Regions from separate parts of the Streptomyces sp. CY-1 genome, predicted to be linked through region 2. Evidence: riboswitches for the same ligand, from Rfam matches in the RefSeq annotation. Region 2 holds a riboswitch; the other holds the start of a gene.
The links. A riboswitch is a leader RNA that binds a small molecule or an ion and turns the genes downstream of it on or off. The one in region 2 is predicted to bind cobalamin.
Positions count from the first base shown of each region.

Region 1: it holds a riboswitch for cobalamin, as region 2 does, so the genes downstream of both, ACK1X7_RS07080 (CbtB domain-containing protein) here and ACK1X7_RS13310 (cobalamin biosynthesis protein) in region 2, are expected to answer to the same signal.

Region 1 covers NZ_CP178393.1:1,701,210-1,708,766, forward strand. Annotated here, with positions in the region: gene ACK1X7_RS07045 (FecCD family ABC transporter permease) at 1-805, opposite strand, end outside; gene ACK1X7_RS07050 (ABC transporter substrate-binding protein) at 805-1,881, opposite strand; gene ACK1X7_RS07055 (hypothetical protein) at 2,045-2,710, shown strand; gene ACK1X7_RS07060 (DUF952 domain-containing protein) at 2,757-3,125, shown strand; gene ACK1X7_RS07065 (VOC family protein) at 3,138-3,518, opposite strand; gene ACK1X7_RS07070 (CPBP family intramembrane glutamic endopeptidase) at 3,638-4,456, opposite strand; gene ACK1X7_RS07075 (CbtA family protein) at 4,537-5,298, opposite strand; gene ACK1X7_RS07080 (CbtB domain-containing protein) at 5,320-5,541, opposite strand; cobalamin riboswitch at 5,580-5,724, opposite strand; gene ACK1X7_RS07085 (cobalamin-binding protein) at 5,826-6,755, shown strand; gene ACK1X7_RS07090 (MDR family MFS transporter) at 6,865-7,557, shown strand, end outside.
Region 2 covers NZ_CP178393.1:3,092,493-3,100,049, forward strand. Annotated here, with positions in the region: gene ACK1X7_RS13295 (class II aldolase/adducin family protein) at 59-745, opposite strand; gene ACK1X7_RS13300 (inorganic phosphate transporter) at 1,106-2,386, shown strand; gene ACK1X7_RS13305 (hypothetical protein) at 2,400-2,669, shown strand; cobalamin riboswitch at 2,808-3,025, shown strand; gene ACK1X7_RS13310 (cobalamin biosynthesis protein) at 3,190-4,173, shown strand; gene ACK1X7_RS13315 (cobyric acid synthase) at 4,170-5,798, shown strand; gene ACK1X7_RS13320 (putative cobaltochelatase) at 5,863-7,557, shown strand, end outside.

The sequences.
Region 1 (7,557 bases), 1.4 Mb from region 2:
CCGCGAACAGCTCACGGCGCAGCCGTACGACGTCGATGCCGAGCCCGGCCGCCGTCTCATCGCCCATCAGCAGCGCGTTCAGGCCCCGGGCCCGGGCCTGCAACAGCAGCAGGACCGCCGGAACCGCCACCGCAGGGGCGGCCAGCAGCGGCCAGCTCGCCCCGCTCAGGCTGCCCATCAGCCAGAACAGCACACTGTGGGTCTGCTGCTCGTCCCCGGCCTGGAGAACGAGGTAGCTGGTGAAGCCGGACAGGAACTGCCCGATGGCCACCCCGGCGAGCACCAGCCTGAGCGGCGCGAATCCGCCACCGCGCCGCGCCACCGCCCAGACGAGAGCGAAGGTGGCCAGGGCTCCCGCGAAAGCGGCACCGGACAGACCGAGGCCCAGCGCTCCCCCGCTGCCGAGGCCGAGGACGATGGCGGCGACGGCACCGAGGGAGGCGCCGTTGGAGACACCCAGGAAGTACGGGTCGGCCAGCGGGTTGCGGACGAGCGCCTGCATCGCCGTACCGACCAGGCCGAGCCCGGCACCCACCAGGGCCGCCAACAGGGCGCGGGGCAGGCGCAGTTGCCACACGATCAGATCGTTCGTGCCGGGCCGGGGCGCGTCGCCGCTCAGTCTGCGCCAGACCACGCTCCACACCTCACCGGGCGGTATCGACGTGGAACCCCAGGCGACCGCCGCTGTGAGGGCCGCGAGCAACGCGACCGCCAGGAGCAGCGCCAGCGGCCCGGCGGGCATGGAGCGCCGGATGCGCACACGGGCATCGGTGCCCTTCCGGCTCACCGTGGTGTCGAGCGCCATCAGCCGATCTTGCCCGGGTGGAGGGCCTTGGCGATCTCCTTGACGGTGTCGGCGTTCTCGACTCCGCCGATGGTGGTCCGCTCGGAGCCGATGCGCAGGAAGTGGCCCTCCTTGACGGCCTTCAGGCCCTTGGTGGCGGGGTTCGACTCCAGCCACTTCCGCGCCTCGTCGAACGCCTTCTGGTTCGCCGCCTCGCTGCCCCGATCGCGGACGCCCAACTGGATCCAGTCCGGGTTCCGGGAAATGACGTCCTCCCAGCCGACCTGCTTGTAGTCGCCGTCGCAGTCGGCGAAGACATTGCGGGCACCGGCCAGAGTGATCACCGCGTTGGCGACCTGGCGGTTGCAGACGACGGTGGGCTGCTTGGTGCCGGCGTCGTAGTCGAAGAAGAAGTACGTCGGCCGCTCGCCCTCCGCCGTCCGGCCGACCGCCTTCCGGACGGCGTCCAGCTTCCCCTTCATGCCGTCGACGAGTTCCTTCGCCTTCGCGCTGGTGCCAGTGACCGCGCCGAGGGAGGTGATGTCGGCCTCCACCGCGGACAGGTCGGTCACCGCGCCCTTGTTCCGCGCCGCACAGGCGGTGGACTTGAGGTAGATGTGCTTGATTCCGGCCGCCTTGAACTCCTCCTCGGTCGGCGCGTCGCCCATGCCGCCGCCCATGTTCATCGAGGCGAAGGTGTCGATGTACAGATCCGCGCCGGAGCCGAGGAGCTTCTCCTTCGGGATCACGGACTGCCCGAGCGCCTTCACCTTCCGCGCCTGCGCGTCGAGTTCACCGGGCAGCGTTCCCTTGCCGGGCGGGAAGCCGGTGCCGATGACGTTGTCACCGGCGCCGAGGCGCAGCAGCAGTTCCAGGCTGGAGGCGTTGCTGGTGACGATCTTCTCGGGGGCCTTGGAGAACGTGGTCTTGGCGTCCATGCAATCGGTGACGGTGACCGGGTAGTGGCCGGTGGCCGACTTCTCGTCGGCGGGGCCCGCCTTGTCACCGCCGCCACTGCCGCCTCCGTCACCACAGCCCGCCACGAGGAGGCCACCCAGCACCGCGGCCGTCGTACCCCACCACACACGAGAACGCATCGAAACTCTCCTGGATCCACTTGATACCCGGGTTGCCCCGGATCAGTAGTCGTGGCGGATACGGCATCGGTTCCCGCTCAGTGGGAGCCGGTGAGAGTCTCTGAACTTGAAGGGCAGACTAGGTACGTGGCGTCGGTGACGCATGGAGTCGACAGGAGAGAACGTGCACCGCAAACTCCGCCTGCCTCTGGGGCGGCTGGCAGCCCTCGTCTGCACATCTGTCATCGCCGTCACGGGCTGTGGCGGCGGTGACGGCGAATCCGGGGCTCCGGAGCCGACCTCGAAGCCGACCGCCGGCGCCGGGCTCATACCTGTCGCCCAAGCCTGCGGCGGCCTGTTCGACGAGGCCATCGCGAAAGAGGCCCGGGAGCCGAACGGGCCCAGCGAGGTCTATCCGGTCGAGACCGAGAGCACCGGCCACGTGGCGAAGACGCTGCGGGAGGAGTCGGCCAGGAGGAGCACGCCCGAGGACCTCTGTACCTTGACGGACAAGGCCGAGGGGAAGGAGCTGCTCGCCCTCACCGTGGCCTGGACTCCCCACTCACTCCCGTCGGGCCGGTCGGTGCGCTACACGACCACCGTCGGTCCGGAGGACGCCGGCAGGCTCCTGGTCGCGTGTGACATCGACAGCGGAAGGGGGACGGAGTCGGGCGGGGGTCGTTCCCTGGAGTTCGCCCTGCGCGACCACTTCACCGTCAGCGACCACTCCCACGCCAAACTGCTCATCGCCTCGGCGAAGAGGACAACGTCGCAGCTCGACTGCCGGGAAGCGCCCGAATACCCGGACCCGAAGGTTGTGGCACCGCCACCGAAGCCCGGGCTGCGGTAGCGCGGTCCTTCCACCCTGCCGCAGATGATGGCGGTTTAATCGAGTCATGATCTACCACGTCGTACCGCTTGCCGAGTGGAACACCGCTCCCGACCGCCCCTACAGCCCCGCATCCCTCACGGAGGACGGTTTCATCCACTGCTCCCCCGACGAGGCGACCACGCTGGCCGTCGTCAACGCCTTCTACCGCGATGCGCCGAGGCCGCTGCTGGCGCTGCTCCTCGACGAGGACCGGCTCACCGCGAAATGCGAATGGGAGGCCGCGAACCCCGCCCCGCCGCCCGGCGTCGCCGAGAACTGCCTGTTTCCCCATGTCTTCGGGCCGCTCAACCGCGAGGCGGTGGCGCGGATCCAGGAGATCGTATGGGACTCGGAGAGCCGGGCGGTGGGGTTGACGGATGTGCGCCCACGCTGACGACGAGGGCCGTCAGAGTGGAGCGAGGCGGGCCTTGAGCAGGCAGAACTCATTGCCTTCGGGATCGGCGAGGACGTGCCACTGCTCCTCCCCGGTCTGGCCGATGTCGGCCCGCCGTGCACCGAGCTTCAGGAGGCGTTCGAGCTCGGCGTCCTGATCGCGGTCGGTGGCGTTGACATCGATGTGCAGCCGGGATTTCCCGGGCTCCGGCTCGTCCCTGCGGCTGAGGATGATCGTCGGCTGCGGACCGCCGAACCCTTCGCGCGGCCCGATCTCGAGGGTTCCGTCGTCCTCGCGATCGAGCACCACGAAGTCCAGGACCTCGCACCAGAATCGCGCCAGCACCTCGGGGTCGCGGCAACCGAGCACGAGTTCACTGATACGACATGCCATTGACGAAACCTACTCTCAGCGTGGGTACTGCCGGGGTGGCCGCGCGCAGATCTCAGAGGCTTCCCGCAGTGAGGACTCTCGGGACCGTACCGGGCGAGGCGAGCAGTGGCGAATGGATTTCAGGCCCTCGCCTGCCTGTCTCCCTCGGGACGCTCGCCGGAGCCGGAGCCGGAGCTGGGACTGAGGCTGGGACTGACGGCCTCCGCAGCCGAGTGGGCGCCTTCGGCCCCGTATCGGCGCAGCAGCCACAGGCCATACGCGGCCTGGAAGACGAACACGCTCACCTGCCACCAGTCCGGGGCCGAGCCCGGCGAGCGGATCTGGAAGAAGTCGTCGAGCCCATGGACGACGACCATCGGCCAGACCGAGCCGATCGCGTAACGCAGACCCGCACAGGTGAAGCCGAAGAGACCGGCGGACAGCATCTGCCACAGCGTGTCGTCGAGCGGATCGCCGAAGAACAGGAAGTTCTGGAGGTGTCCTGCTCCGAATAAGACGGCGACGCCGACGGTCGCGCGGATCGGACCGAGCGGGTTGAGTGCCTGCTGGACGAGGCCCCTGCTGTAGATCTCCTCGTTGATGCCGACCCACAGCAGCGAAACCAGGCCGCTGACGATGACCGTCGCACTGCCGTCGAGACCCGCCACGGTGTACGAACAGGCAATGAGCAGCATCGGCGCGGCCGGCCACCAGCGTCGTGGACGGCCGAGTACGGCCACCGCGGAGCGGCGCAGCCAGCCCCACCGCCACAGGACGAGCCACACCCCCGCGGCACAGATCGCGTTGACCAGGGTGGCGCCGAGATCCGGATACCACGAGGGCGCCAGCGGAGGCAGGATCACCTCGGCGAACAGCAGCAGCACCGCATGCCATGCGAAGGTCAACTCCACCGCGCCCCAGAGCGGATGACGGATGACGTGGCCTTTCCACCGCTTCATCACGAGACCGAGCGTAGCCGCGGACAGGACTTCGTGGCAGGCGGCCGCACAGCCCAGAAGCTGGGCCTGCTCGGTCGGCGTCAGTTCGTGGCGGTTGCCACCGTCCGGCTCTCATCGGCCGTCGCGGGCCTGGGATTCAGCAACCGCTCGGCAAGCTCACCGAAGAGAAGACCGAACCCACCCCACAGAATCACCTGCATGGCCAGCGCGGACAACCGGAACCGCCACAACACCGTGGCGGGAAAGTCCCCCGGCACCTCATTGACCACAGGCAGGAAGGCAAACGCCACCCCGATCACCACGGCGAACGCCGCCACCGCCACCACGGTCGCATACCAGGTACCCAACCTCGGCACGAGCCGCTTGCCCACCATCGTGGCCCCCACCGCCAGGAGCACACTGAGCACCATCATCAGGAAGTACAGCGCCGTACGCTTACCGATCGTGTCGGCGTTACCGACCGCGGGCGGATTGGCCGGATACTTCAGGAACGGCACCACATACACCGCCAGCAGCGCACACCCCGACAGCAACAGCGCGGTGGCCCGCGGCGTGAAACGGCCGACACGGCCCAGGGCCACGCAATACGCCAGAGCGGCGATACCACCGAAGGCGATCCCATAGACCAGGACACCGGTGGCCAGCCCGGCCGTGGACTGCACACCACGCGAAACCAGCTCGACCTCATGCTCATGCGCGGGAGCGTGGGCCCCCTCGAAGCTGATCGCACGGTCCACGTTCGGCTCACCGAGGAAATAGGCGGCGACCAGGGCCGGCACACCGGCCCCCAGACCCGCGAGCATGCCCCGGATCAGCAGATTTCTCACCATTGCGGAGTTCATGACTGTGCGGCGTCCCTCACATCAGTGGCAGGGGAAACCGAGCAGATGACGGGCGTCATGCACCCACTCATGAACGTTCTCACCGGAGACAACGGCGGTGGCGCCCTGCTCGGCGCCGACGAAATACAGCAGGACCAGCATCAGGATGCCGAAGAAGACCGCCCAGGGAGCTATCGCCTTCAGCGGCAACGTGGCGGGCAGTTCGGGGGTGGTGGCAGTGGGCTGCGCGACATGCTGCGCCATGACCAGGCCCTCCTTAAGGGAGTTCGCGTCCCATCTCGGTGGTGCACAGGACGACGGCTACGGGTCTGACTCACCACAGATCCCATCCGGGACCCCTGGTTCACAGTGGCGCGACCGTGCCGGATTCCCACCGGCTTCCGTCTTACCGTCGTCGATATCGCACCGACCGTACCGCGTGTCGCGTTCATGGCCAAGACCGCCCACCTGGCGAGACGCTGCGCCGGGACGTCCTGAGGACGGTGCGGGAGCCGGGGCCTGCCCCGGGCAGGCCCTAAGGTCGCGGCATGCGCATCGTCTCCCTGCTGCCCGCCGCGACCGACATCGTCACCGAACTCGGACTCGCCGAGCACCTGGTCGGCCGGACGCACGAATGCGACTGGCCACCGCGGACCGTGGCGTCCGTTCCCGTGGTCACCGGAGCCGACCTCGACCAGAACACCCTCACCAGCCGGGAGATCTCCGACGCGGTCGGCGGATCGACGCACTCCGGGTCGTCCCTCTACACCCTCGACACCGCAGCGCTCGCGGCCCTGGGCCCCGACGTGGTGCTCACCCAGGATCTGTGCGAGGTGTGCGCCGTCTCGTACGAGAGGGTCAGCCGGGCCGTCCGGCTGCTCGACGCCGACACCCGCGTCCTCAGCCTGGAGCCACGCACGCTCGACGATGTACTGGACTGCCTGGTCACCGTGGGTGAGCTGCTCGGCGTGCGCGAGCGCGCCGAGCAGCGCCGGGCCGAGCTGCACGACCGCCTCGAGCGGATCCGCCGGTCGGTCGCGGGCCGCGCCCGGCCCCGGGTCGTGGCGATCGAATGGCTCGACCCGCTGTGGCCCGCCGGACACTGGGTACCCGACCAGATCAGCGCCGCGGGCGGCGCACCGCTGCTCGCCGTGTCCGGCGAGCACACCAAGCCGATGACCTGGGAATCGGTGCGCGCCGCCCGCCCGGAGGTGGTGCTGGTCCTGCCGTGTGGCTTCCCGCCGGAACGGACCCTGCGCGAGACGGAACTCCTCACCCGCCTCCCGGGCTGGACGGAACTGCCCGCCGTACGGGCCGGGCGGGTCTGGGTGCTGGACGGGCCGGCCTACTTCAACCGCCCGGGCCCTCGTGTGGTGCGCGGAGCGGAAGTACTCGCCCACGTCCTGCACGGTGTACGGGCCGGGACCGCGGTGACGGCGGACGAGGCACACCCGTTCCCGGGCGCCCCCGGCCGGTGACGCGGTTCCGTCCGCCCAAAAGCCACGGCAAGTGCTCGGCGCTTCTTGCATACGATGCGCTGATGCATAAGATGCGCACCAGTCTTGGCTCCCTCTCGGACGACACCCCATGACGGACCTGATCCGCCGCGCCCTGACCGGCCGAGCCGCCCGGACGGCGCCGACCCCGAAGTCCCCGCGCGAGCGCACCTGGAGGCATCTGTCTCCGCTTCTGCGGCTGCTGATCCTGACCCAACTCGCCTTCAACGTCGGCTTCTTCGCGGTCCTGCCCTTCCTCGCCGAGCACCTGGGCACCGCGATCGGCATGGCGGGATGGATGGTCGGATTCGTCCTCGGTCTGCGGACCTTCAGCCAGCAGGGGCTGTTCGTGGTCGGCGGCTGGCTGGTGGACCGCTACGGCGTGCGCCCCGTCGTGCTGACCGGCTGTGCCGCGCGGATCGCGGGCTTCGTCTGGCTCGGCTACGCGGAGCGGACCTGGGCGGTGATCGGCGCGGTGCTGCTGATCGGCTTCGCCGCCGCGCTGTTCTCCCCCGCGGTGGAATCCGAAGTGGCCCGGCAGGCGGTGGCCTGGGAGGAGGAGGGCCACGGTTCGCGCACCCGGGTCCTGGCCCTGTTCACCGTCTCCGGCCAGGCCGGTACCTTCGTCGGTCCCCTCCTCGGCGGTTTGCTGCTCGGCGTGGAGTTCCGCGCCGCGTGCCTCGCCGGAGCCGGGGTCTTCGTCCTCGTCCTCGCCGGGCACGCCTGGCTGATGCCGCGGCACATCCCGGGCCGGGTCCGTAACCGGGAGCGGGGCGGCGTCCGC
Region 2 (7,557 bases):
CCGGGCGCGTGCGGGGCAGGCCCGGGCATGTGCCCGGCCGGGCGGGGGCCCGGCGGGCTCAGCTCGGCTGGCCGTAGCCGCCGAGCTTGTCCGCGGCGCGCCGCAACTCGTCCGGTGGGATCAGGGTGGGGGTGCGGCCGGGGACGGAGACCGCGGTGAGCCAGACCTGGCACATCCATTCGAGCTGGGCGGTGCGGTCGTACGCCTGGTCCAGGGTGGCGCCGTGGACGACGGTGCCGTGGTTGCGCAGCAGACAGCCGCTGCGGCCGCGCAGTGCCTCGATCATGGCGTCGGCCAGTTCGTCGGTTCCGTAGAGCGCGTAGGGCGCGACGCGGATCGGCCCGCCGAGGGCCGCGGTCATGTAGTGGATCGCGGGGAGCTCGTCGACGAGCGTGGAGACGGCCGTGGCGTGGACGGCGTGGGTATGGACCACGGCCTCGGCGTCGGTCTCCCGGTAGACGGCCAGGTGCATGGGCAGCTCGCTGGTGGGCTTCAGCGTGCCGAGGACCTGCTGTCCGTCGAGGTCGACGGCGACGGCGTCCCGTGGGCCGAGCCGGTCGTAGGGGACGCCGCTCGGGGTCACCAGGACGGTGTCGCCGACCCGGGCCGAGACATTGCCCGAGGTGCCGACGACCAGGCCGTCAGCGGTGGTTCTGCGGGCCGTTCGCACCACCTGCGTCCATGCCTGCCGCAGGGGATGGGTCAGCCGCGACTGCGGCTGCCGCGTGGATCGCGACTGGGTCACCTGCCCTCACCTCCGAGGCCCGATCCTCCCAGGCGTCCGGCGGCGGGGCGATGGCGGGACCGGAAGGGGCGCGGCGCTTGTCCACGACCGACTACGACCGCGCCTCGTGGGCACCCGCACCCGTGCGGGTGAACGAGGGTGAACGACGGGCGCCCGCGGGGCCGGTCCAGGGGCCTCCTCCGGCGGTCCTCGATCGAGGCTCAACTCCCCTACGACATGGGAAAGTCGGCCTGAATTCATCAGGCTTTAGCACTCCCGCAACCACGTCACCCTGATGCCCCACTCAGTTCATCTTCCGTTCACCCTGTTTCCTTACGTTCACCGTGCCACTAACGACCTTCGAACTGATTGACCGGGTGTATGGAACACATCACGCTTCTCATCGGGATCGTGATCGTCACGGCCTTGGTGTTCGACTTCACGAACGGCTTCCACGACACGGCTAACGCCATGGCCACCACCATCTCCACGGGAGCACTCGGTCCCAGGGTGGCGGTGGCGATGTCGGCCGTCCTCAATCTCGTCGGCGCGTTCCTGTCCGTGGAGGTGGCCAAGACCATCTCCGGCGGGATCGTCGACGAGGACTCCGGTATCCGACCAGAAGTGATCTTCGCGGGACTGGTCGGGGCGATCCTGTGGAATCTGGTGACCTGGCTCGCCGGACTCCCCTCCAGCTCCTCGCACGCCCTGTTCGGCGGCCTGATCGGCGCCACCGTGGTCTCCGTCGGCCTGGACGGGGTCAACGGGGACGCGATCGTCATGAAGGTCCTGATCCCCGCCGTCGCCGCGCCGGTCGTGGCCGGCATCGCCACGGTGGCCGCCACCCGGCTCACCTACCGGCTCGGCCGCGGCCGCTCTTCGGAGGAGACCGCGAAGGGCTACCGCGCGGGGCAGATCGCCTCGGCCGCCCTGGTCTCGCTGGCCCACGGCACCAACGACGCCCAGAAGACGATGGGCGTGATCACCCTGGCGCTGGTCACCGGGGGCGTGGTGGCACCCGACTCCGACCCGCCGCTGTGGGTCATCGTCTCGGCGGGCCTGGCCATCGCGCTCGGCACCTACCTGGGCGGCTGGCGCATCATCCGCACCATGGGCAAGGGCATCACCGACATCCAGCCGCCGCAGGGCTTCGCCGCCCAGACCGGCGCCGCGACCGTCATCCTCGCCTCCTCCCACATCGGCTTCGCGCTGTCCACCACCCAGGTCTGCTCCGGTGCCGTGATGGGTGCGGGTGTCGGCCGTAAGGGCGCGGTGGTGCGCTGGTCGACCGCCGGCCGCATGGTGGCCGCCTGGGTGCTCACCCTCCCGGCCGCGGGCCTGGTGGCGGGCGGCGCCGCGCTGCTGGCCGACCAGGGGAACGCGGGGATCACGGCGGTGGCCGTGCTCGCCGTCCTGGCCTGCGGGGCGATCTGGGCGCTGTCGCGCCGCAAGCCCGTGGACCACACCAACGTCAACGAGGTCGGCGCACAGGAGCCGGTGGGCGCCGTCACGGCCGCCCTGCGGTCCGTGGCCCCGCCGCCCGCGGGTGCGAAGCCCGCCGCCCCCGAGAGCGCGGCCGAGGCCGCCCCCGAGAGCGGCATCGCCGAGCACACACCCGAGCAGACCCCCACCCCCGCCGCCGCGAGCAGCACCACCCGCTAAGGAGCCATGGAACATGAGCATCGACTGGGCGGCCCTCGGCCAGGTCTTCGGCGTCAGCCTCGTGGTGACGGTCGGCATGGTGGGCGTCTTCACCCTGGGCATCCTCGGGACGTCCCGTAAGGCGGCGCCGGAGCAGGGCGGCGCGGCTGCCGTCTCCGGTGGCGCGGCCGCCGTGTCCGGTGGCGGGGTCGGCGCCTCCGCGCTCGCCCGCACCGGGGCGTACGCCTGCTTCGCGCTGTGCGCCGCGGCCGTGGCGTACGGCATCTATCTGATCGTCGCCTGAGGCTCGCGTCCTCATCGACCCACCGGCCGCCGGATGGTGGCGCTGACCAGCGCCGACCGTCCGGCGGCCGCCTTATGTCCGCCAGTGTCTGTGGGGCTCGGCACACTCGGGCGTCAAGGGTCATATGCGAGTTGACGGCCATTCGCGGCCCATGGTGGACTTCCCGAGCCAAACGGCGGCAGGAGAGGAAGCCGGTGAGAATCCGGCGCGGTCCCGCCACTGTCACCGGGGAGCACTCTCCCATCGCCTGTATGGGGTCACGGCTCGACCGTACGGTTCCTTTCGTACGCGGGGCTGGAAGACCGGGAGGGGCGCGGATCCGGGAGCCAGGAGACTTTCACCGCCGGTCACGTCGAACCAGGGCGCGGACCCTGAGTGAGGACATACCGCCATGCCCGGCACCTCCACGCCGCCAGCCTCCTCTGTCCCCGCTGGCTCCTCCGGCCCCTTCGGTTCCCCTGGCCCCTTCGGCCCCTTTGGTCATGCATGGTCGCGCCGAGGCGTGACGGCGGCCTGACGGATGCGTGCCGATCACGCCTCGTTCGCGTGCGGTGCGGCCCTCGGCTTCCTCGGTGATCTCGCCACGGGCGATCCGCGCCGCGGCCATCCGGTCGCCGCGTTCGGGCGCGCCGCCGCGGCCGCCGAGCGCCGGCTGTGGCGTGACCACCGCGGCTACGGGGCCCTGCACACCGCGTTGTGCGCGGGCGGCGCGGCCGCCGGTGCCGCGCTGCTGACCCGCGCCGTACGGGCCCTGGGCGGGCGCGGTGGCGCGGAGATCGCGCTGACCGCCGCCGCCACCTGGGCCGTGCTGGGCGGCACGACGCTGGGCCGTGAGGCACGGGCCGTCGGCGGGGCCCTGGCCGCGGGGGACCTGGAGATCGCCCGGGAGCGGCTGCCGCATCTGTGCGGGCGCGATCCGCAGGCGCTGGACGGGCCGCAGATCGCCCGCGCGGTCGTCGAATCGGTCGCCGAGAACACCTCCGACGCCGTCGTGGGCGCGCTGGTGTGGGGGGCCCTGGGCGGCGTGCCGGGGCTCATCGGCTTCCGCGCCGTCAACACCCTGGACGCCATGGTGGGCCACAAGTCGCCGCGCTACCGGCGGTTCGGCTGGGCGGCGGCCCGGCTGGACGATGTGGCCGGCTGGCCCGGTGCGCGCCTTACGGCGGTCCTGGCGACCCTCACCGGCCCCGATCCGCGCGGTGCGCGGCGCGCCTGGCGGCGCGACGGCCGGCGCCATCCGAGCCCCAACGCGGGCCCCGTGGAGGCGTCGTTCGCGGGCGCGCTCGGCGTACGGCTGGGCGGCACCCTCACCTACGGCGGCCGGGTCGAGCACCGGCCGGTGCTCAACTCCGGCGGGCGGCCGGTGGAACCGGCCGACATCGAGCGGGCGATACGGCTGTCGCGGCGCGTCGGCGTCCTGGCGCTCGGGGTGTCCATGGCGGCCCGGCCGGTGCTGAGGGCGTTGACGGGGCGGCCCCGGGCCTTGGGAAGGGGCGGCGGATGAGCGGGATACGCGGTAAGGGCGGCACGGAAGGTTCCGGGGCGCGCGGCGGGGGGCTGCTCGTCGCGGGCACCACCTCCGACGCGGGCAAGAGCGTCGTGACGGCCGGGATCTGCCGGTGGCTCGCCCGTAAGGGCGTCACCGTGGCCCCCTTCAAGGCGCAGAACATGTCGCTCAACTCCTTCGTCACCCGGGAGGGGGCGGAGATCGGGCGGGCGCAGGCCATGCAGGCCGCCGCCGCGCGCGTCGAGCCGAGCGCGCTGATGAACCCGGTCCTGCTGAAGCCGGGCAGCGACCGCAGCAGCCAAGTGGTGCTGCTGGGCAAGCCGGTGGGCGAGCTGAGCGCGCGCGGGTACTTCGGGCGCTCGGAGCCGGCGGCGAACCCGCCGTCGGGCGTGGCCTCCCCCGGGCAGCCGCGGCCCTCGGGGCGGGAGGCCCTGCTGGGGACCGTCACGGAGTGCCTGGAGGAGCTGCGGCGCACCCATGACGCGGTGATCTGCGAGGGCGCGGGCAGCCCGGCCGAGATCAATCTGCGCCGTACCGACATCGTCAACATGGGGCTGGCGCGCGCCGCCGGGCTTCCGGTCGTGGTGGTCGGGGACATCGACCGCGGTGGCGTCTTCGCGTCCTTCTTCGGCACCACCGCGCTGCTGTCGGCGGCGGACCAACGGCATGTGGCCGGCTATCTGGTGAACAAGTTCCGCGGCGATGTGAGCCTTCTGGAGCCCGGTCTGGAGATGCTGCGCGACCTCACCGGGCGCCCGACCGTCGGTGTGCTCCCGTTCGCCCACGGGCTGGGGATCGACGAGGAGGACGGGCTGCGGGTGTCGCTGCGCGGGGCGGTGCGGGAGAGCGTCGTGGCGCCCCCTTACGGCGCGGACGTCCTGCGGATCGCGGTGGCCGCCGTGCCGCTGATGTCCAACTTCACGGACGTGGACGCGCTGGCGGCCGAACCGGGCGTGATCGTGCGGTTCGTGGACCGTCCCGAGGAGCTGGCCGACGCCGATCTGGTGGTGCTGCCGGGCACCCGGGGCACCGTAAGGGCGCTGGAGTGGCTGCGCGAGCGCGGGCTCGCCGACGCGATCGCCCGGCGGGCCGCCGAGGGCCGTCCGGTGCTGGGCGTCTGCGGTGGCTTCCAGGTGCTCGGGGAGCGCATCGAGGACGAGGTCGAGTCGAAGGCCGGGACGGTCGCCGGGCTCGGGCTGCTGCCGGTGCGGGTGCGGTTCGCGGCGGAGAAGACCCTGGCCCGGCCGGTGGGCGAGGCGCTCGGTGAGCGGGTGGCGGGCTACGAGATCCACCACGGGGTCGCCGAGCTGCTCGACGGGGCCGAGGAGCCCTTCCTGGACGGCTGCCGGGTGGGCTCGGTGTGGGGCACCCACTGGCACGGCTCACTGGAGAGCGACGGCTTCCGGCGGGCGTTCCTGCGCCGGGTGGCCGCCGCCGCGGGCCGGGCGTTCGTACCGGCCCCGGACACCCGCTTCGGCGAGCTGCGCGAGGAGCAGCTCGACCGGCTCGGCGACCTGATCGAGGAGCACGCCGACACCGACGCACTGCTGCGGCTCATCGAGAAGGGCGTCCCGGAGGGGCTGCCGTTCGTCCCTCCGGGGGCGCCAGGGGGGACGTCGTGACCCACCCCGACATCCACAGCGACACCGGACCGGGACACCCACGCACACCAGGAGGTACCGCCGCGTGACCACCACCTACCCCTTCAGCGCGATCGTCGGCATGGACGGTCTGCGGCTCGGCCTGCTCCTCAACGCCGTCTCACCCGCCGTGGGCGGCGTCCTGGTGCGCGGGGAGAAGGGCACGGCCAAGAGCACCGCCGTAAGAGCGATCGCGGCGCTGCTGCCCGCGGTCGACGTGGTGGCCGGGTGCCGGTTCTCCTGCGATCCGGCCGCGCCCGACCCGTCCTGCCCGGACGGGCCCCATGAGCCGGACACCGGCGAGGCGCGCCCCGCGCGGATGGTCGAACTGCCCGTGGGCGCCTCCGAGGACCGCCTGGTCGGCGCCCTCGACATCGAGCGGGCGCTGTCGGAGGGGGTGAAGGCGTTCGAGCCCGGACTGCTCGCCGACGCCCACCGCGGGGTGCTCTACGTCGACGAGGTCAACCTGCTCCACGACCATCTGATCGACCTGCTGCTCGACGCGGCCGCCATGGGCGCCTCCTACGTGGAGCGCGAGGGGGTGTCCGTACGGCATGCGGCGCGCTTCCTGCTGGTGGGCACCATGAACCCGGAAGAGGGCGAGCTGCGGCCGCAGTTGCTGGACCGCTTCGGTCTCACAGTGGAGGTCGCGGCGTCCCGGGACACCGATGAGCGGGTCGAGGTGGTGCGGCGGCGGCTGGCCTACGACGAGGACCCCGAGGGGTTCGCGGCGCGCTGGGCGGCGGACGAGGAGGCCCTGCGGGAGCGCATAGCGGCGGCGCGCGCCCTGCTGCCGCGGGTGCGGCTGGGCGACCGCGCGCTGCGGCAGATCGCGGCGGTGTGCGCCGGGTTCGAGGTGGACGGGATGCGCGCGGACATCGTGACGGCCCGTACGGCGACCGCGCTGGCCGCCTGGGCCGGACGCACCGATGTGCGGACCGAGGACGTACGGGGGGCGGCGCTGCTGTCGCTCCCCCACCGCCGGCGGCGGGCTCCGTTCGACGCGCCGGGGCTCGACGAGGACAAACTCGACGAGATCCTGCGGCAGTTCGAGGAGGACGAGCCGGAGCCGGATCCCGACCCGGGCCCGGAGGGCCCCGACAGCCCGGACGACGGCCCGGGCGGCCCCGACGGCCCCGGCGGCGGTCCCCAGGAGGACGCGGGCGACGGGGCCGGGGAGCAGGCGCCGCCCGCCGCACCCGAGCCGTCCGTTCCCGACCAGCGCACGGGTGAGCACGAGACGGCCGATCGCGAGACCGATTCCGCCCGGGCCGATGGCGACGACGGGGCGGACGAAGGTCCTGGCGGAGGCGGCGGTGAGCGGGCGGCCGTGGGCGCCGCCGAGCCGTTCCGGACCCGGCGGCTCGACGTCCCCGGTCTGGGCGAGGGCGCGGCCGGGCGCCGGTCGCGGGCCCGCAGCGCCCACGGCCGCACCACCGGGGCGCGCCGCCCCCGGGGGACGCTCTCCGCGCTGCATCTGACGGCGACGGTCCGGGCGGCCGCCCCGCATCAGCGGGCGCGCGGACGGCGCGGTCCCGGGCTCCTGGTGCGCCGGGACGATCTGCGCGAGGCGGTGCGCGAGGGCCGGGAGGGCAATCTCGTGCTGTTCGTGGTGGACGCGTCGGGCTCGATGGCCGCGCGGACGCGGATGAGCGCGATCAAGGGCGCGGTGCTGTCGCTGCTGCTCGACGCCTACCAGCGGCGGGACAAGGTCGGGCTGATCACCTTCCGGGGCTCGGAC